2 regions of the Streptomyces sp. NPDC044044 genome follow, and region 1 is predicted to be linked to the other one. Evidence: riboswitches for the same ligand, from Rfam matches in the RefSeq annotation. Region 1 holds a riboswitch; the other holds the start of a gene.
The links. A riboswitch is a leader RNA that binds a small molecule or an ion and turns the genes downstream of it on or off. The one in region 1 is predicted to bind ZMP and ZTP.

Region 1 (9,894 bases):
TTGAGGGACGTGTGAGGGCTGCGGCCGCCCCCGGCCGGTGAGTTGGCCGACCGGGGCGGCTGTTCGGCCCGGCGGGTCAGTGGGCCGGCAGGCCCGGGGCCGGATGGGCGGCCATCAGGTCGGCGACCTCGGACCGGATCTTCGTCAGGGCGTCCTCGTCACCGGCACGGGCCGCGGCGACGCCTCGGTCGATCCAGTCGGCGACGGTCGGCATGTGCTGCGTTCCGAGACCGCGGGAGGTGAGCGAGGGGGTGCCGATGCGGACGCCGGAAGGGTCGAAAGGCTTCCTCGGGTCGTACGGCACGGTGTTGTAGTTGACGACGATCCCGGCCCGGTCGAGGGCCTTGGCGGCGACCTTGCCGGGGACGTCCTTGGGGGTGAGGTCCATCAGGATCAGGTGGTTGTCAGTGCCGCCGGAGACCAGGTCGAAGCCGCGGGCGAGCAGCGCTTCGGCGAGGGCCTGGGCGTTGGCGACGACCGCGTGGGCGTAGTCGCGGAAGGAGGGCTGCGACGCCTCGTGCAGGGCGACGGCGATGGCGGCGGTGGTCTGGTTGTGCGGGCCGCCCTGCAGGCCGGGGAAGACGGCCTTGTCGATGGCCTTGGCGTGCTCCTCGCGGGACATCAGCATCGCGCCGCGCGGGCCGCGCAGGGTCTTGTGGGTGGTCGTGGAGATCACGTCGGCGTGCGGCACCGGTGAGGGGTGCGCGCCGCCCGCGATCAGGCCGGCGATGTGCGCGATGTCGGCGACGAGGGCGGCCCCCGCCTCGTGGGCGATCTCGGCGAAGGCGGCGAAGTCGATGGTGCGAGGGAGGGCGGTGCCACCGCAGAAGATCAGCTTGGGGCGTTCCTTGAGGGCGAGGTCGCGCACCTCGTCGAAGTCGATGCGGCCCGTGTCGTGGCGGACTCCGTACTGGACGCCGCGGAACCACTTGCCCGTGGCGGAGACGCCCCAGCCGTGGGTGAGGTGGCCGCCCATCGGGAGGGCCATGCCCATTACGGTGTCACCGGGTTCGGCGAAGGCGAGGTAGACGGCGAGGTTGGCCGGGGAGCCGGAGTAGGGCTGGACGTTGGCATGTTCGACGCCGAAGACGGACTTGGCGCGGGCGACAGCGAGGCGCTCGACGGGGTCGATGTTCTGCTGGCCCTCGTAGTAGCGGCGGCCCGGGTAGCCCTCGCTGTACTTGTTCTGCAGGACCGTGCCGGAGGCTTCGAGGACGGCGGTGGAGACGTAGTTCTCGCTGGGGATCAGGCGCAGGGTGTCGGCCTGGAGCTGCTCCTCGGCGCCGACGAGCGCGGACAGCTCGGGGTCCTGTGCGGCGAGCGCGGGGTGGCTGAGGGTGTTCGGGGCATCCGCGGAGACCGCGGAATGCGGGGAACTGGGCGAAGGGGAGTGAGTCATGGCGTCCTCCGGGGCGAGCGGTGTCTGTCCGGTCGTGGTCCCGGGGTGCCCAGGCGGTCGGCACCTCGAAGGTTCTGCCTCGCACGGCTTCCTCGGGGTCCGTTCCCCGTGCGCCAGTCGCCGTGCAGTGGAGACCAGCCTATCGGGCACGCCGGGTCGGCAGGTTTCCTCGTCCAGGATCCGAGCGACGATAGAACTTGGGCGCCACACTCGCCCCATGCCGCAGGACGAACGGAGACCCCGTGTCGACTACCGAAGAGTTCATCACGTCGGCCGAAGCGCACAGCGCGCACAACTACCACCCGCTGCCCATCGTGGTCGCGTCGGCCGAGGGTGCCTGGATGACGGACATCGAGGGGCGCCGCTACCTCGACATGCTCGCCGGGTATTCGGCGCTGAATTTCGGGCACGGCAACCGCCGCCTGATCGATGCGGCCAAGGCGCAGCTGGAGCGGGTGACGCTCACATCGCGGGCGTTCCACCACGACCGGTTCGCCGACTTCTGTACGCGGCTCGCGGAGCTGTGCGGCAAGGAGATGGTGCTGCCGATGAACACCGGCGCGGAGGCGGTGGAGACGGCCGTGAAGACGGCCAGGAAGTGGGGGTACCAGGTCAAGGGCGTGCCCGACGGGCGGGCGAAGATCGTCGTCGCGCGCGACAACTTCCACGGGCGGACCACGACCATCGTCAGCTTCTCGACGGACCCCGAGGCGCGGGCGGACTACGGCCCGTACACACCGGGCTTCGAGATCGTGCCGTACGGCGATCTGACGGCTCTGCGCGCCGCGGTCACGGAGAACACCGTGGCCGTGCTCCTCGAACCGATCCAGGGTGAGGCCGGGGTGCTGGTGCCGCCGGCCGGATATCTCGAGGGCGTGCGGGAGTTGACCAAGGAGCGGAACGTCCTCTTCATGGCGGACGAGATCCAGTCGGGGCTCGGCAGGACGGGCAGGACGTTCGCGTGCGAGCACGAGGGCGTGGTGCCGGATGTGTACATCCTGGGCAAGGCGCTCGGCGGGGGTGTCGTGCCGGTGTCCGCGGTGGTCGCGGACGCGGATGTCCTTGGGGTGTTCAAGCCCGGTGAGCACGGGTCGACGTTCGGCGGCAACCCGCTGGCGTGCGCGGTGGCGCTCGAGGTCGTCGCCATGCTGAGCTCGGGCGAGTTCCAGCAGCGGGCCACCGAGTTGGGCGAACATCTGCACGCCGAGCTGGGGCTGCTCGCGGGCACGGCCGCGGTGACGCAGGTGCGGGGCCGCGGGCTGTGGGCGGGCGTCGACATCGAGCCGTCGCACGGCACCGGCCGCGAGATCTCCGAGAAGCTGATGGACCGGGGTGTGCTGGTCAAGGACACCCACGGGTCGACGATCCGGATCGCGCCGCCGCTGGTGATCAGCAAGGAGGACCTGGACTGGGGGCTTGATCAACTGCGGTCCGTGCTGGCCTAGTTCCGTTTGCTGGGGGGGCGCGGTCAGCCGCCGGTGGCCGGGCGGCTCGGGAGCGGTTCGTCAGCCGGGTCCGGGGCGAGGGCGGGGACGGGGGCGTCGTGGCCGCGGGTGTACGCGGCCGCGTAGCCGTCCTCGCCGAGGGCTGTGCGGGAGCGTTGCGCGGCGCGGTCGACGTCGAAGCGTTCGGCCGACGGCAGGGGGCTGCCGGTCGCCTCGCGCAGGGCGGCGGCGGCACCGAGGAGTTCGGCGGCGCGGGTGTGGTCGTGCGCGAGGGAGCGGGCTCCGGCCAGGCCTTCGAGAGCCTGGGCGACCGCGCGCTCGTCGCCCGTGCCGCGGGCCACGGTGAGGCCCTCCCGGTGGAGTTCCTCCGCCCGCGCCGCGTCACCGCGCTGCTCGGCGACGTAGCCGAGCTGGGCCAGGATCAGGGCGGTGCCGGAGTGGACACCGAGGCGGCGGTTCCAGGCGAGCCAGGGCAGGAGGTACTTCTCGGCGGCGTCGAGCTCGCCGAGGCGTCGGGCACCGATGGCGAGGCCCGTCTCGGCGAACTGCTGCGCGGGCCCGTGCGAGTGCCGTGCGGCGAGGCGTGCGGCGCGTTCGTGGAAGTCGGTGGCCCCAGCGGCGTCACCGGTGAGCAGGGCGATGCGGCCGAGGCGGGCGAGGCGGAAGGACACGTCGGTCCACAGCTGGAGCTCCTCCGCGCCGCGCATGCCGTCGCGGTGGAGCCGGGCGGCACCCTCGTAGTCGGCGGCGATCTCGGCGAGCACGCCCAGCTGCTCCGAGGCCTGCAACTGGCCCCAGCGGTCGCCGAGTCCGGCGAACAGGGCTGCGCTGGCCTCGGCGTCGCGCCGCAGGGTCGCGAGGTCGCCGCGGTAGAGGGCCCGGGTGGCGCGGGTGCTGAGGGCAGCGGCCACGCCCCAGCGGTCGTCCGCCGCGCGGAACTCCTCCAGGAGCGCGTCGACCTGGGTCTCCTCGCTCGTCGTACGGTCGAATCCGCAGCGGGCGTAGGCGAGGAGCCAGCGGGAGCGGAGGTCGGCGCCTTCCAGGTCGGCGTCGGTGCCGATGTCGGTGTAGGGGGCGTCGTCGCCGGTGAGCAGCGCGAGGGCGGCGTGGGCCGTGCGGGCGGAGGCGCGGGGCGGGGCTGTGGCGGAGGCTGTCTCCCTGGACGGGGGCAGGTTCAGGGCGAGGGTCAGGGAGCGTTCGGCTTCGCCCAGGCGACCTCGCAGGAACCAGTACCAGGTCAGGGAGTTGGCCAGGCGCAGGGCGAGGGCGGCGTCGCCTTCGGCCTCGGCCCACTCCAGCGCGGCGCGCAGGTTGACGGCCTCGGAGTCGAGGCGGTGCAGCCACTGTTGCTGGCCGGGTCCGAGGAGTTGGGGGGCGGCGCGTTCGGCGAGGTCGGCGTAGTGGTGGGCGTGGCGGCGGCGTATGCCCTTCGTCTCCCCCGCCTCGTCGAGCCGTTCGAGGCTGTAGGCGGTGACGGATTCGAGCATGCGGTAGCGGAGGCCGTGGGTGCGGTCTGCTGCTGCGGGGGTCGTGGTGGTGAGGAGGGAGCGGTCGACGAGGCGGGTGACGAGGTCGAGTACGTCCGCTGCTTCAGCTGCGTCGTCGGGGGTGCTGGCGCCGGGGGTGCTGGCGCTGGGAGTGAAGCCGCCGGGGGTGACGCCGCCAGGAGCGAAGCCGCCAGGAGTGACGTCGCCGGGGGTGATGCCATACACCGCTTCGGCGGAGTCCAGGGTGAAACCGCCGCTGAAGACGGCGAGTTGGCGCAGTGCGCCCTGCTCCTCCACTGTCAGCAGCTCCCAGCTCCAGTCGATCATCGCGCGGAGGGTGCGCTGTCGGGCGGGGGCGTCCCTGCGTACCTGGTTGAGCAGCCGGAACCGGTCGTGCAACCGCTCGGCGAGGGCGTGCACGCCGAGGGCGCGTACGCGGGTGGCGGCCAGTTCTATGGCGAGCGGGATGCCGTCGAGGCGGCGGCATATGAGGGCGGCGTCGGGGGTGCTCTCCGCATCCAGTACGAAACCGGGGGCGGCGGCAGCGGCCCGCTCGGCGAACAACGCCAAGGCCTCGCCCTCCGAGAGCGGCGCGACTGCCTCCAGGGTCTCGCCGGCGAGGGCGAGGGGCTCCTGGCTGGTGGCGAGGACGCGCAGCTCGGGGGCGTGCCGGAGAAGCTCGGAGAGAAGGGCGGCCACCTGCTCCAGGACGTGCTCGCAGTTGTCGAGCACGAGGAGGAGGCGACGGGGGGCGAGAGCTCGGGCGAGCAGGCGCACCAAGGTGGGGGTGTGCCGGGGGTCGGGGGCGGGCCGGGGGTCGGGGGCGGGCCCGGTGCCGGGGGTCTGTCCGGTGCCGAGCGCCTGCCCGGTGCCGGGCGCCTGTCCGGTGCCGAGAACTTGCCCTGCGCCTAGGGCTTGCCCTGCGCTCAGGGCCTGCCCGGGGCCGGAGGCCTGCCTTGCGCCGGAGGCCTGCCCCGGGCCAGGGACTTGACCGGTACCGGGGGCCCGCCCGGTGCCGAGAACTTGCCCTGCGCCTAGGGCTTGCCCTGCGCTCAGGGCCTGCCCGGGGCCGGAGGCCTGCCTTGCGCCGGAAGCCTGCCCGGGGCCCGAGACTTGGCCGGTGCCGGGGACTGGACCGGCCTCGAAGGCCGAGTCGGCGTCGAAGGCCTGCCCCGCACGTGCGGACTGCCCGGCCCCAAAACCTTGCCCTGCGCCCAGCACCCGCCCGGTGCCCAAGGTTTCCTCGGTACCGAAGGCCTGCCCTGTGCCGGAGGCCGAACTCTGCTGTCGCTCGGCCGTTGCCCTGGCTTCGATGCCGTCCGCCTCCGACGTCGCCTCGCGCCTCCCCTCGCTCGCCTCCTCGCGGATGAGTGACGGGTCGTCCCGGATGCCGAGTGTTGCCGCCACCGTTTCGGCTACGTCGCCCTTCGTGCCGGCCAGTTCCACCAGCCAGACGCCCTCCTCGAAGTCGTCCGTGAGGCCCGTGGCCGCCTCCACTGCCAGGCGGGTCTTGCCGACGCCGCCCGGTCCCGTCAGCGTGACGAGGCGTGCTGCTCCGACCAGGTCTCGCACCCGGGAGACCGCGTCCTCCCGGCCCACGAGGGCGGTGACGGGGGCGGGCAGGTTCGTCCGGGGGTGGAGTACCTCCGGCTCGTGCTCACCATGCGCCCCCTCGGAGGGCTCGGAGGAGGGCCCAGACGAGGGCCGTCGGCCTTCCGCTCGCGACGGGGCCAGCTCCGGTGACTGGCGGAGCATTGCCTCGTGGAGTGCGGCGAGTTCCGCGCCGGGGTCGATGCCCAAGTCGTCGGCCAGGCGCTCGCGCAGGTCCCGGTAGGCATCCAGGGCCTCCGTCGGGCGCCCCGCCAGGTACAGCGCCCTCATGTACGCGCCCCGCAGCCTCTCCCTCAGCGGCTGCTCGGCCACCAGATCCGCCAACTCGTCCGCGAGCGCGGCGTGTTCACCCGGGGCGGCCAGGTCCAGGCGCAGTTCCGCCCGCACCTCCTGAGCTGTGAGCCGCTGTTCCTCCAGGCGGGCCACCGCCACTCGCACGAAATCCGCGTCGCGGAAATCCGCGTACGCCGGTCCGCGCCACAGCGTCAGCGCCTCGGAGAGGAGCGAGATCCTCGTACGCGCGTCGATGTTGTCGTGCGTCTCGTACGCGCGTGACGTCAGCGTCACGAACCTTGCCGCGTCCGTCAGTTCCTCCGGTGCGACACCCTCCGGAGCCCGCAGCAGATACCCGGCCGGGCCGTACGCCACGAGTTCCCGCGCGCCCGGTTCCGCCTTCTCCAAGGCCCTGCGCAGCTGGGAGATCTTGGTCTGGAGGCTGTTGGCGGGGTTGCCCGGCAGCCGCTCGCCCCACAGGCCGTCGATCAGGACGTCGGCGGGGACCGGCCGCCCCTGGTGGATCAGGAGATTCGCGAGCAGGGCACGGACCTTCGGCTCGGGAACCGGGACGACCGCCCCGTCCGCCGTGCGCACCGTCAACGGGCCCAGCACCTCGAATCGCATGCCGCCACGTTAATGCGGGTCGGGTCGGGTCGGGGCGGGTCGGGTCGGGGATGAGCGGGGTTCCCCAACGGCCGCGCACGGCGGCCGTGCGCGGCGCCGCAGCGGCCGTGCGTGAGCCGTCAGTGGTTCGTGCGCGGCCCCGGGCACGGTAGTCCACGTGACCAGGAAGGGCCGGACAGCAGCCCGGTCACGCAGACCGAAAACGAAAGAAGCACGAGCCACGAACCGGAAGGACCATCACCATGTCCAGCTCCTCCACCCACACCACAAACCCCACCCCCACCACCTCCCGCGAAATCCGCCTCGCCGCCCGCCCCACCGGCGAACCCACCTCCGCCGACTTCGAGTTGGTCACCACCGGCATCCCGGAGCCCGCCGAGGGACAGATCCTGGTCCGCAACACCTGGATGTCCGTGGACCCGTACATGAGGGGCCGCATGAACGACGTCCCCTCCTACATCCCGCCCTTCGCACTCGGCGCCGCCCTCGAAGGCAGCGCGGTCGGCGAGGTCGTCGCCTCCCGTGCCGAGCACGTGCCGGTGGGCGCGACCGTCTCGCACTTCCTCGGGTGGCGTGAGTACGCCGTCCTGGACGCCGCCACCGCCACGGTCATCGACACCACGCTCGCCCCGGCCCCCGCCTACCTCGGCCCTCTGGGCACCACGGGCCTGACCGCGTACGCCGCGCTCACCCGCACCGCCCCCGTCCGCGAGGGCGACGTCGTCTTCATCTCCGCGGCGGCGGGCGCGGTCGGCAGCGTCGCCGGGCAGTTGGCCCGCGAGCTGGGCGCCTCCCGCGTGATCGGCTCGGCGGGCGGACCGGCGAAGACCAAGAAGCTCCTCGACACGTTCGGCTACGACGCGGCCATCGACTACCGCCAGGGCGGCATACCCGAACAGCTCGCCCAGGCCGCCCCCGACGGCATCGACGTCTACCTGGACTCGGTCGGCGGCGATCACCTCGAAGCCGCCATCGGCGCCATCCGCACCGGCGGACGCATAGCCCTCGTAGGCGCCATCAGCGGCTACAACACCGCCGAACCCGCGCCGGGACCGAGCAACCTCTTCCGCGCCGCGACCCACGAGGCGACCCTGCGCGGCATGCTCGTCAGCAGCCACTTCGACCTGTTCCCGGAGTGGATCGGCAAGGCCGCCGGCCTGCTCGCCGACGGCACCCTGCGCACCGAACAGACCGTCGTCGAGGGCATCGAGCAGGCACCCGACGCCTTCCTCGGTGTACTGCGCGGCGCCAACACCGGCAAGATGCTCGTCCGCCTGGCACCGGACACGGCCACGGCCACAGCCGCAGCCACGGCACCGGCACCGGCACCCGTTCAGGAGGCCAGCTGATGTCGCACGTACTTCTCGTCACCGGCCATCCCCGCACCGACTCCCTGACCGGTCAGCTCACCCGTCACGCCCGGGACAGACTCCTGCGCGAAGGCCACACCGTCGACCTCCTCGACCTGCACGCCGAGGGCTTCGATCCCCGGATGAGCGAGGCGGACGAGCCGGACTGGGCGGACCGCGACAAGACGTACTCGGACGAGGTGCACGCCCATATGCGGCGTGTGGAGGCCGCCGACACGATCATCGTCGTCTTCCCTCTGTGGTGGTTCGGGCTTCCGGCCCTGGTCAAGGGGTGGATCGACCGGGTGTGGAACTACGGGTTCGCCTACGGCCGCTCCCGCCCCCGCCTCGCCGGCAAGCGGATGCTGTGGCTGAGCCTGGTCAGCTACGGGCGGGAGCAGTTCGCCGAGCTCGGCTGGGACGAGACGGTCACGCGCACGCTGCGGGTCGGCGTCTCGGAGTTCTGCGGGATCGGGTCCGGCGACGCCTCGGTGCACTTCGTGTACGACTCGCTGAACGCGGGCGATGCCGCGTTCAAGGAGACGGACGCGGCACTCGACGGACTGGGCCTCAGCCGACCGGGTCCGAGCAGCCCCGGCCTCAGCGCTTGAGGCCCACGCCCCCGAACATGGCCACGTCCTCGACCCCGGCCGCCGTCTCCGCACGCCAGCGGTTGCACGACACCACACCGGGGTCGAGGAGCTCCAAGCCCTCGAAGAACCGCGCGACTTGCTCGGGCCTGCGCTGCGTGAGCCTGGGCGTGCCGTTCTCGTTCCAGAACGCCACCGCATCGTCCACGTCGGGCATCGCCGGGCTGGTGATCGTGTGCGAGAGGACCAGGTGGCTGCCGGCCGGCAGCGCGTCGAGCAGGCGGCGCACGATGCCGTACGCCTCGGAGTCGTCCTCGATGAAGATGACGACTCCGAGCAGGATCAGCCCGACCGGCTGGTCGAAGTCGAGTGTCTTGGCGGCGTGTTCGAGGATCGCGTCGACGTTGCGCAGGTCCTCGTCGAGGTAGTCGGTCCTGCCCTCGGGCGCGCTGGTGAGCAGCGCGCGGGCGTGGGTGAGGACCAACGGGTCGTTGTCCACGTAGACGACACGGGACTCGGGGGCGATGCACTGCGCGACCTCGTGGGTGTTGTCGGCGGTCGGCAGTCCGGTGCCGATGTCGAGGAACTGCCGGATGCCGCACTCGGTCACCAGGTGGCTCACGGCGCGCCCGAGGAACTGCCGGTCGGCGAGCGCGTACGCGCCGATACCGGGGTGCAGCGTGCGGATCTGGTCCCCGGCCGCCTGGTCGACGGGGTAGTTGTCCTTGCCGCCGAGCCAGTAGTTCCAGATCCGGGCCGTGTGAGGCTGCGTGGTGTTGATCCTGTTGTCGGCCATGTCCGGTTCGCCTCCGAGTACGTCATCGCGATCAACCGGCAGCGTACCCAAGGGACTTCGCGAGCGAGCCCCTTGGGAAACCTGGCCTCAGAGGATCACGTGCGGCAGGAACCTCGCGTACTCGTCCGTGATCAGACCCGCCGACTCCCGGATGCCGAGCCCCGCCGCCTCGCCCTCGACGACCCACGCGCCGAGCACCACACGGTTGCCGTCGAAGTCGGGCAGTGGCGCCAACTCCTGGTAGCAGCAGGCCTCTTCACGCACGAGGTCGCTCGCGAGTGGTTCGACGCCCGGAGGGTGGACCGTGACTCCGGCGC
Region 2 (9,894 bases), on a different contig from region 1:
CATGGCGATGATGTTCGGCAGTGGCCTGTCCAACCAAGTCGGCGCCGCCACGGGCGCCTTGGCGTTCGGCGCCATCGGTCCCGCCGGTGTCGTCGCCGTGCGGCAATGGGTCGCGGGAGCCGTGCTCATCGCCGTGGGCAGGCCCAAGGTGCGCGCCTTCACCTGGCGCCAGTGGTGGCCGCTGCTGTGCCTGGCCGCGGTCTTCGCCACCATGAATCTCTCCCTGTACACCGCGATCGACCGTGTGGGCCTCGGCCTCGCGGTGACCCTGGAGTTCCTGGGCCCGCTGGCGGTCGCGCTCGCTGCCTCCCGCCGTGCGGTGGACCTCGGCTGCGCGGTCGTGGCGGGGGCGGCGGTGGTCGCCCTGGCCCGCCCGCAGCCCAGCACGGATTACGCGGGCATCGCGCTCGGCCTGCTCGCCGCGGTCTGCTGGGCCTCGTACATCCTGCTCAACCGCACGGTCGGCGCCCGCCTGCCGGGCGTCGAGGGATCGGCCGCCGCCGCGGGAATCTCGGGGCTCCTCTACCTGCCCGTCGGCATCGCGGTTCTCGCCCACCATCCGCCGACGGCCACCGCCCTGGCCTGCGCGGCCACCGCGGGCATCCTCTCCTCCGCGGTCCCGTTCCTCGCCGACCTGCTCGCCCTGCGCCGGGTCGAGGCCCGCTTCTTCGGGGTCTTCATGAGCGTCAACCCGGTTCTCGCGGCGCTGGTGGGCATGGTCGTCCTGGGGCAGTCCCTGGACTGGGTGGAGTGGACGGCCATCGCGGCGATCGTGACGGCGAACGGGGTCAGCGTCCTGAGGTGACCGGCTGACCCCCGAGACGGCCGCGATCAGCCGAGGCCGAGCTGCCGTGCCGCCGCGTCGACCGTCTGGGCGAGGAGGACGGCGATGGTCATGGGGCCGACACCGCCGGGCACGGGAGTGATCAGGCTCGCGCGCTCCCGGGCGGAGTCGAAGTCGACGTCACCGACGTTCCCCGCGTTGTATCCGGCGTCGATCACCACGGCCCCGGGCTTGATGTCCGCGCCGGAGATGAAGCGCGGCTTGCCGACCGCCGCGATCAGGACATCGGCCTGCCGCACGATCGACGTCAGGTCGGCGGTGCGCGAGTGGCAGTACGTGACCGTCGCGTCCCTGCCCAGGAGCAGCATGCCCGCGGGCTTGCCGAGGATGGCGCTGCGTCCCACGACGACGGCGTGCTTGCCGGAGAGGTCGACGTCGTACGCGTCGAGCAGGCGCATGATGCCGCCGGGCGTGCAGGAGACGAAGCCGGGCAGGCCGAAGCCCATCGCCGCGAAGGAGTGCATGGTGACGCCGTCGACGTCCTTGGCCGGTGCGATCGCCTCGAAGGCGGCGCGCTCGTCGATGTGGGGCCCGACGGGGTGCTGCAGCAGGATGCCGTGCACGGTCGGGTCCTGGGAGAGGCCGGTGATCGTCGTGACCAGTTCCTCGGTGCCGATCGAGGCGGGCAGCGCGATGTGTCGCGACTCGATGCCCGCCTTCTCGCAGCGGGCGCGCTTCATGCGTACGTAGGTCACCGACGCGGGGTCCTCGCCGACCAGGACGGTCGCCAGGCAGGGGCGCGTCCCGGTGCGGTGGAGTATGTCTGCGGCTGTCGCGGAGCTGGTTTCGACGATCTGACGGGCGAGGCCGGTGCCGTCCATCAGGCGAGCTGTCTGCGTCTGGGGCATGTGCCACTCCTGGACTTCAGGGTGAGTCGCCCAGGCGCGCGGCATCGACACGATGTCAGGCCGCTCCCCGGTGGTACTCCACCTCAGCGCCAGTCACGGCCCGCCTCTCACCCTAGAGGACGGTGCGGGGCCGGAGGACGCGGACCTTGAGGATGTAGCTGAGCTTAAAAGAGATTCAAAACTCTTTGCTTGTCCTTCCTGGTCGGTGACGGCATCGTTCACTGACAACGGCCAGAGCGAGGAGAACCACAGTGAACGGCGTCCCCGGCAGAACGTGGGCAGTGGCGAGGGTGGGTGTGCTCGCCCTCCTGTGGGGATCGACCTTCCTCTGGATCGAACTGGCCCTGGAGGGTCTGTCGCCCGTGCAGGTCACGCTCCTGCGCTGCACCCTCGGAGCGGCGACCTTGACGGTCCTGCTCTTCAGTACGCGCAACCGTCTTCCGCAGGGCCGAGCGGTGTGGAAGCACATCTTCGTCGCCGCCTTCTTCTGCAATGCCCTGCCCTTCGGCCTCTTCAGCGTCGGCCAGCAGACGGTCGACTCCGGGGTGGCCGGCGCGCTGAACGCGACGACTCCGCTGTGGTCGGTCCTGATCGGCCTCGCCATCGGCACGGAACGAGGACTGCGCCCCATCCGCCTCGCCGGACTCCTTCTCGGGTTCGCCGGTACGTCGTTGATCTTCGCCCCGTGGCAGCAGTCGGGTCTGACGAGCTGGGGCGCTCTCGCGATCGTGGGCGCGGCGGCCAGCTATGCCGTCGGCTTCGCGTACATGGGGCACCACCTCGTCGGGAAGGGCATGCCCACCCTGTCCCTCTCCGCGGCCCAGCTCATGGCGGCGACGGGTCTGACGGCCCTTGCCCTGCCGGTCGGCGGCCTGGAGACCATCCACGTGGACCACACGGCTCTCGTCGCCGTCGTCATCCTGGGGATCTTCGCCACCGGCGTCACCTTCCACCTCACCTACCGGATCATCGCGGACGAGGGTGCGACCAACGCGGCGACGGTCGGGTATCTGCTGCCGGTGGTCTCCGTCGCGTTGGGCGCCATCGTGCTCGACGAGGCCTTCAGCTTCCGGGTGGCCGCGGGCATGGCGGTCGTCCTCGTCGGGGTCGGCATGACACGTCGGCAGAAGCGGAAGCCGGATCCCTTGACCACGGAAGCCGTGGCTGTCCCGGCGGCCGAGAAGGAACAGGGCGCACTCACATGACCGAAGTGACCGTGACCACCTCCCTGGTGACGACACCGCCCGCGGACGCGTACGTCATCGGTGTCGCCCAGGGCCCCAAAGGGCCGCTGCCGACACCCGAAGCGGAGGCCGTGGCCGAGGCGTTCGACGGGACGCAGGCCGGGATCCTCGACGCTCTCGGCATGACCGGCGCCGCGGGCGAGGCAGTCGCCATCCCCGCGCCGAAGGGCCTCGACGCCGCCCTGGTCCTCGCGGTCGGGCTCGGCGAAGCCGACGGCGCCGGCGGGCACGGCGCGGAGGCGTTGCGCCGCGCCGCCGGTGTGGCGGCCCGGACGCTGGCCGGCAGGGCGCGGGCGGTGCTTGCCCTTCCGGCGGGTACGGCCGATGCCGTGGAAGCGGTGGCGCTCGGCGGTCTGCTGGGTGCGTACGCCTTCACCGCCTACCGCACCGGGGGCCACGACAAGCCGCCCGTCGGCGAGCTCGCGATCCTCACCGGCATCGAGGGCGCGGACGTGGCGGTGCGGCGCGCCACGGTGGTCGGCCAGGAGCTGAACCGCTCCCGCGACCTCGTCAACACACCGGCGAACGACCTGTATCCGGAGACGTTCGCCGCCACCGTGCGGGCGGTCGGTGCGGAGCACGGACTCATGGTCGATGTGCTGGACGAGAAGGAGCTGGCCGAGCAGTCCTTCGGCGGCATCCTCGGTGTCGGACAGGGCTCGGCCCGGCCGCCGCGGCTCGTGAGGATCACCCACACCCATCCCGAGGCGCGGACGGACCTCGCCTTCGTCGGCAAGGGCATCACCTACGACTCGGGCGGCATCTCACTGAAGCCGGTCGGCTTCAACGAGATCATGAAGCGTGACATGTCGGGTGCGGCGGCGGTGTTCGCCGCGGTCACCGCCGTCGCGAGGCTCGGTCTGCGGGTGAACGTCACCGGTTGGCTCGCGCTCGCGGAGAACATGCCGTCCGGCTCCGCAGTCCGCCCGGGTGACGTGCTGCGGATGTACGGCGGCAAGACCGTCGAGGTGCTCAACACCGACGCCGAGGGACGGCTCGTCCTCGCGGACGCCCTGGTGCGCGCGGGCGAGGAGGAGCCGGACGCCGTCGTGGACGTGGCCACGCTGACCGGCGCCATGCGGCTCGGCCTCGGCAACCGCGTCTTCGGCGTGATGTCCACCGACGACGCCTTCCGCGAGCGAGTGGTGGACGCCGCGGGAAGGGCGGGCGAACAGGCCTGGCCGATGCCGCTGCCCGCCGAGCTGCGCGAGAGCCTGGACTCCTCGGTGGCCGACATCGCCAACCAGGGGGAGCGGATGGGCGGTGGGCTCGTCGCCGGTCTGTTCCTCAAGGAGTTCGTGCCGGACGGCATCCGCTGGGCGCACCTCGACATCGCGGGACCGGCCTTCCACGAGGGCGCTCCCTACGGCTACACCCCGCAGGGCGGCACCGGGTCCGCGGTCCGAACTCTCGTAGCTCTGGCGGAGGATGCCGCAGATGATGCACGCTCTTGACGTCGTCACGACCACCGCGGCACCCCGGCCGTTCGGCCACTACGCGCAGGCCACCGTCACGCCGGACGGCACCATCCGGGTTTCGGCGCAGCTTGCGGTCGGTGACGGTGTCTCGTCCGTGTCCACCGTCCCGGATCAGGCGCGCCAGGCGCTGGCCAACGTGCTGTCCATCGTCGAGGCTGCCGGCGGGCGTGCGGACTCCGTCGCGAAGGTGACCCTCTGGCTGACGAACATGTCCGAGTGGGAAACCGTCGACACCGTCTTCGGCGAGGTGTTCGGGAACCATTGCCCGGCGCGCGCCGTGCTCCAAGTGGGGGGCCTGCACCACGGGTTCAGCGTGGCGGCGGACGCCGTCGCCTGGCGGGTGCGCGACGAGCGATCGGAAGGACGGCTGTGACGGGCGCGTGGGCCGGGGCGCGCGGCCGGAGGGCTGGGACCAGCCCTCGGACCCTCTACCAAGTCGACTCCTTCACCACGACCCCCTTCACCGGCAACCCGGCGGGCGTGATCCTCGACGCGGAGGGCATGACGGAGGGCGACATGCTCGCCGTCGCCCGCGAACTCAACAACTCCGAGACGGCGTTCGTGCTGCCCGCCGACGGAGCCGACCACGACGTACGCGTCCGCTTCTTCACCCCCACGACGGAGGTTCCGACCTGCGGGCACGCCACCGTGGGTGCGCACTTCGCGAGGGCCGTCGAGTACGGACTGCCGTCCGGTGAGCTGGTGCAGAAGACGGGGAGCGGGCTGCGGCAACGGGTGGAGATCCACCGTGACGGTGACCGGGTGCGCATCGGCATGCGGCAAGGGGCGGCGGCTTTCGGGCCCGAGCTGGACGGCACACAGGTGGACCGTCTGCTGCGTGCGCTGGGCGTGGCGGCCGGAGACCTGGCGGACGGCGGTCCGGTCCAGGTGGTGTCCACCGGGCACTCAAAGGTCGTCGTGGAGCTGCGCGCCCGCGCCGTGGTGGACGGCCTGCGCCCCGACCCGGCCGCGCTGACCGCGCTCAGCCACGAGGTGGGCAGCAACGGATTCTTCGTCTTCACCCGGGACACTGCCGAAGCCGATCCCGAACTCCTCACCTGGGCGCGGATGTTCGCGCCCGCGATCGGCATCACCGAGGACCCGGTGACCGGCAACGGCCACGGCCCGCTCGGCGCTTACCTGGTGCACCACGGCATCGTCCCGGCGCCCGACGGGACGCTTACCTTCACCGGGCGCCAGGGCGTGGCCATGGGGCGGCCCGGCGAGGTCGCCGTGCGGGTCGAGGCGCAGCAAGACGGCACTCTCCTGGTGTCCATCCGGGGAGACGCGGTGACGGCGTTCCGCACGCGACTGGACGCGTGAACGCCTGCCTGACGTTCACGTCTGACATTCACGTCTGACATTCACGCCTGACACTCATGAACGCCATGTCCGAATGCCGCCAGCACGCGCTCACGCGCCACGCGAGCATCGAGTACGCCGGGGCCAGCATGCCCCACCGTACGAAGGACCCGGAATCATGCACCAGCCCACCCTCGCCCTCGGCGTGATCTTCCACAACGCCCACTGACGACAGTGTGACGTCCGAATCCCGCCAGCACGGGCGGTCGCCGCACCTCAGTGTTGAAGGTGGAAGCAGAGCCCAGGAAAGGAAAGAGGGAGGTCACCACGATGACTGTCCACACGATCGTCACCAGCCCGCTCGGCGAACTGCTGCTGGCGGGAGAGCCGGCGTCGGACGGCGTCTCGCTCACGTCGCTGTCCATGCCCGGACAGAAAAACGCCCCTGCTGTGCAAGGTAGTTGGGTCAGCAACCCCGCCCCCTTCGCGGAGATCTCCCGACAGCTGGACGCCTACTTCGCCGGTGAACTCACCACTTTCGACATCGAGTTCACCCCGAGCGGCACCGACTTCCAGCGGCGCGTCTGGAGTGCCGTGGAGGAGATTCCGTACGGCACGACGACCACCTACGGAGAGCTCGCCGGGCGCCTCGGCGTCGAACGCGGGCGCGTCCAGGCCCTGGGTGCCGCCATCGGCGCGAACCCGCTGCTGCTCGTGCGCCCGTGCCACCGCGTGATCGGCGCCGACGGCTCCATGCGCGGGTACGCGGGCGGCGTGAAGCGCAAGGTCCAGCTCCTCACCCATGAGGGCGCCCTGCAGCCCGCCCTGATCTGACCCGCACGACCACGAAGGACCCCTCGCCGCGAAGGACCCCTCACCATGATCGACACCACTCGTCCGGCAGACACCCGCGTGGACACCCGCGTCGGCGAACGCGTGGCCGCCGGGGACTGGGACGTGCTGACCGCCGAGCTGAACGAGCACGGCAACGCCCTCACCGGTCAGCTCCTGACCCCCGAAGCCTGCCGCGACATCTCCGCCCTGTACGACCAGGCCGACCGCTTCCGCGCCACCATCGACATGGCCCGCTACCGCTTCGGCTCCGGCCAGTACCGCTACTTCACCCACGAACTGCCCGATGTCGTGCGGGAGTTGCGCGAGGCGCTCTACCCGCGGCTGCTTCCCGTCGCCCGTGACTGGGCCGCGAAGCTAGACAAGCCCGCCCCGTGGCCCGACACCCTGGGGGAGTGGCTGGAGATGTGCCACGCCGCCGGGCAGGCCAAGTCCGCGCAGATCCTGCTCCGTTACGGGCCCGGCGACTGGAACGCCCTGCACCGCGACGTCTTCGGGGACATGCTCTTCCCGCTCCAGGTCGTCGTCGGTCTCGACGCCCCGGGAACCGACTTCACCGGCGGCGAGTTCATCATGACCGAGCAGCGCCCCCGCGCCCAGTCACGCGGATCGTCGACCACCCTGCCGCAAGGCCACGGGATCGTCTTCACGACCCGCGACCGGCCCGTGGCCTCCAAGCGCGGCTGGTCGAACGGGCCGATGCGGCACGGCGTGAGCACCGTCCGCTCCGGGCGACGGCACACGCTCGGCCTGGTCTTCCACGACGCGGCGTGACCCCCGCCCAGGCCGGGCGGCAGGACCCGCCCACGTACACGCTGTGCGGCCCGGACGGAAAGCCGTACCCGAGCAGTACGCCGGGCACTCTGGGCGGACACCGCCGCGGGCGCCTGTACGGCCGCCTCGACTGCCCCTCCGCGCTGCGGGCCGTCGCGCGCGGCCCCTACGCCACCCACCGGGTGTTCTTCCCCGACGAGGCCACCGCGATCGCGGCCGGCCACCGCCCCTGTGCGGTCTGCCTGCCCGCTCAGTACGCTCGCTGGAAAGCAGACACAGAAAGCACCGGCACACCATGAGCATCCTGAAGGAGCGGGAGTCCTCCCGCTCGCCCCTCGTCGGCGCCGCCGGGCCCGCCGCCCACGCGGACCTGCCCGCGCCGGCCCCGCACACCGAAGCCGAACTCGACGCCCTCGTACGTCTGTTGACCCTCCCGAAGGCGCGGATCGAGACCGTCACCATCGGTCACAGCCGCGACGCGGCCTCCCGGGCCGCCGCCGAAGCCTTCGCCGCCGCGTGGACGGCCCGCGGCGGCACGGTCCTCACCACGGTGAGCTGGCCCGAGACGGCCGCGTCCTGGCTGCGCCCCGCGCGCCGCCTGACCGCGCAGATCCCGGACGCCTGGATCATGGCCGCGGCCCCTCTCGGCTTCGTTCAGCTGGCCCGCAGGCTGCGCCACTCGACCGACTGGGACCCGGCCCGCACCTACGCCTTCGCCTCCCTCCAGGACTCCCGCGTCCCCGCGCTCGCCGGAGACGACGTGCTCCACGGCCTGCGGGGTGCCACCGCCGACGGAGACACCTGGGACGTGCGCCACCGCTGGGTCACCACCCGCCTGTCCGCCGAGGTGATCGAGTGAGCGCCCTGATCCCCCGCCCCACCACGGAGATCGCCCCCGGCGCGGTGCACGTGCCCCAGTGGCTCACCCTGGAGCAGCAGCGCGAACTCGTCACGGCGTGCCGCGGCTGGGCCTCCGGGCCGGTGCCGATCCGTCACACGCGGCTGCCGCGCGGCGGGGTCATGTCCGTGCAGACGGTGTGCCTCGGCTGGCACTGGCAGCCGTACCAGTACACCCGCACCGCCGGTGACGTGAACGGCAGGCGGGTCGCCGCGCTCCCGGACTGGATGGTCGACCTGGGCCGCCGGGCGCTGACGGCGGCGTACGGGGACGCGTCGGTCGCGGCCGACCGCACCCCGGACACGTACACCCCAGAGACGTACACCCCGGACACGGCGCTGATCAACTTCTATGACGGGCAGGCCAGGATGGGCATGCACCAGGACAAGGACGAGCGGTCGTCGGCCCCGGTGGTGTCACTGTCCATCGGCGACACGTGCGTCTTCCGCGTGGGCAACACCGAGACCCGCACCAAGCCCTACACCGACGTCGAACTGGCCTCCGGCGACCTGTTCGTCTTCGGCGGCCCCTCGCGCTACGTCTTCCACGGCGTGCCCAAGGTCCACGAGGGCACCGCGGACCCCGCCACCGGCCTGACCTCGGGCCGCCTGAACATCACGATGCGGGTCACAGGCCTCACCGGGTGACCCCGGCGGCTACTCGAACCGCGAGGTGTCGCCCGCCCCTCGGCGCACGATCTCGGCCTCGCCGCCGGAGAAGTCGATGACCGTGGTCGGGCTCGTGCCGCAGTCACCCGAGTCGACCACGGCGTCCACCACGTGGTCGAGCCGCTCCTTGATCTCCCAGCCCTGCGTCAGCGGCTCCTCCTCGTCGGGCAGGAGCAGCGTGCTGGAGAGCAGCGGCTCACCGAGCTCGGTGAGCAGGGCCTGCGTGACGACATGGTCGGGGATGCGGACGCCGACGGTCTTCTTCTTCGGGTGCAGGAGCTGGCGGGGCACCTCCTTCGTCGCGGGCAGGATGAAGGTGTAGCTGCCCGGCGTCGCGGCCTTGATCGCCCGGAACACGTCGTTGTCGATCTGCACGAACTGACCCAGTTGCGCGAAGTTCTCGCAGACCAGGGTGAAGTGGTGGCGATCGTCGAGGTTCCGGATCTTGCGGATCCGGTCGAGGCCGTCGCGGTTGCCCAGCTGGCATCCCAGCGCGAAACAGGAGTCTGTCGGATACGCGATGAGCGCCCCGGAGCGGATGCTGTCGGCCACGGTGCTGATGCTGCGCGGCTGGGGGTTCTCGGGGTGCACGTCAAAATACTTCGCCATCCGCCGAGCCTACGGGATCGCATCAGGAGTCCCTGTTTTCTCGGCGGTCGCACTGCCGCACGCGGCTAGTCGTCGTCGACCACGCTGACCAGCGCGAGCGTGACGTTGTCGGGGCCGCCGGCGTCGATGGCGGCCTTCCACAGCTCGAAGACCGCACGGCCGCCGTCGTGGGCCGTGAGGATGTCGTCGAGGGTGTCCTCGGGCACGGGGTCGGTCAGGCCGTCGGAGCACACCAGATAGCGTTCACCTCCGACGAGCGGCAACGTGCTGACGTGCGGTGTGACCGCGCTGAACCGGAGCGCACCGCCGAGCGCCTGCGTGACGATCGACGTGGTGCGCCTGCCCGGTGCGGGCGGCGGGCTGTCGTCGACGCTCAC

Region 2: another riboswitch for ZMP and ZTP. It lies ahead of AC07AG_RS30450 (bifunctional 5,10-methylenetetrahydrofolate dehydrogenase/5,10-methenyltetrahydrofolate cyclohydrolase); the one in region 1 lies ahead of AC07AG_RS11875 (serine hydroxymethyltransferase).

What each region holds. Positions count from the first base shown of each region.
Region 1 is NZ_JBWKFG010000003.1:203,841-213,734, reverse strand. It holds gene AC07AG_RS11880 (hypothetical protein) at 1-15, shown strand, start outside; gene AC07AG_RS11875 (serine hydroxymethyltransferase) at 77-1,399, opposite strand; ZMP/ZTP riboswitch at 1,440-1,530, opposite strand; gene rocD (ornithine--oxo-acid transaminase) at 1,642-2,844, shown strand; gene AC07AG_RS11865 (AfsR/SARP family transcriptional regulator) at 2,868-6,842, opposite strand; gene AC07AG_RS11860 (NADP-dependent oxidoreductase) at 7,085-8,191, shown strand; gene AC07AG_RS11855 (NAD(P)H oxidoreductase) at 8,191-8,802, shown strand; gene AC07AG_RS11850 (SAM-dependent methyltransferase) at 8,792-9,577, opposite strand; gene AC07AG_RS11845 (glutathionylspermidine synthase family protein) at 9,665-9,894, opposite strand, start outside.
Region 2 is NZ_JBWKFG010000008.1:561,697-571,590, forward strand. It holds gene AC07AG_RS30445 (EamA family transporter) at 1-805, shown strand, start outside; gene AC07AG_RS30450 (bifunctional 5,10-methylenetetrahydrofolate dehydrogenase/5,10-methenyltetrahydrofolate cyclohydrolase) at 832-1,692, opposite strand; ZMP/ZTP riboswitch at 1,714-1,799, opposite strand; gene AC07AG_RS30455 (DMT family transporter) at 1,944-2,897, shown strand; gene AC07AG_RS30460 (leucyl aminopeptidase) at 2,894-4,390, shown strand; gene AC07AG_RS30465 (RidA family protein) at 4,374-4,787, shown strand; gene AC07AG_RS30470 (PhzF family phenazine biosynthesis isomerase) at 4,784-5,737, shown strand; gene AC07AG_RS30475 (methylated-DNA--[protein]-cysteine S-methyltransferase) at 6,047-6,550, shown strand; gene AC07AG_RS30480 (2OG-Fe(II) oxygenase) at 6,596-7,342, shown strand; gene AC07AG_RS30485 (metal-binding protein) at 7,339-7,641, shown strand; gene AC07AG_RS30490 (ABC transporter substrate-binding protein) at 7,638-8,201, shown strand; gene AC07AG_RS30495 (alpha-ketoglutarate-dependent dioxygenase AlkB family protein) at 8,198-8,887, shown strand; gene AC07AG_RS30500 (L-threonylcarbamoyladenylate synthase) at 8,897-9,517, opposite strand; gene AC07AG_RS30505 (PP2C family protein-serine/threonine phosphatase) at 9,583-9,894, opposite strand, start outside.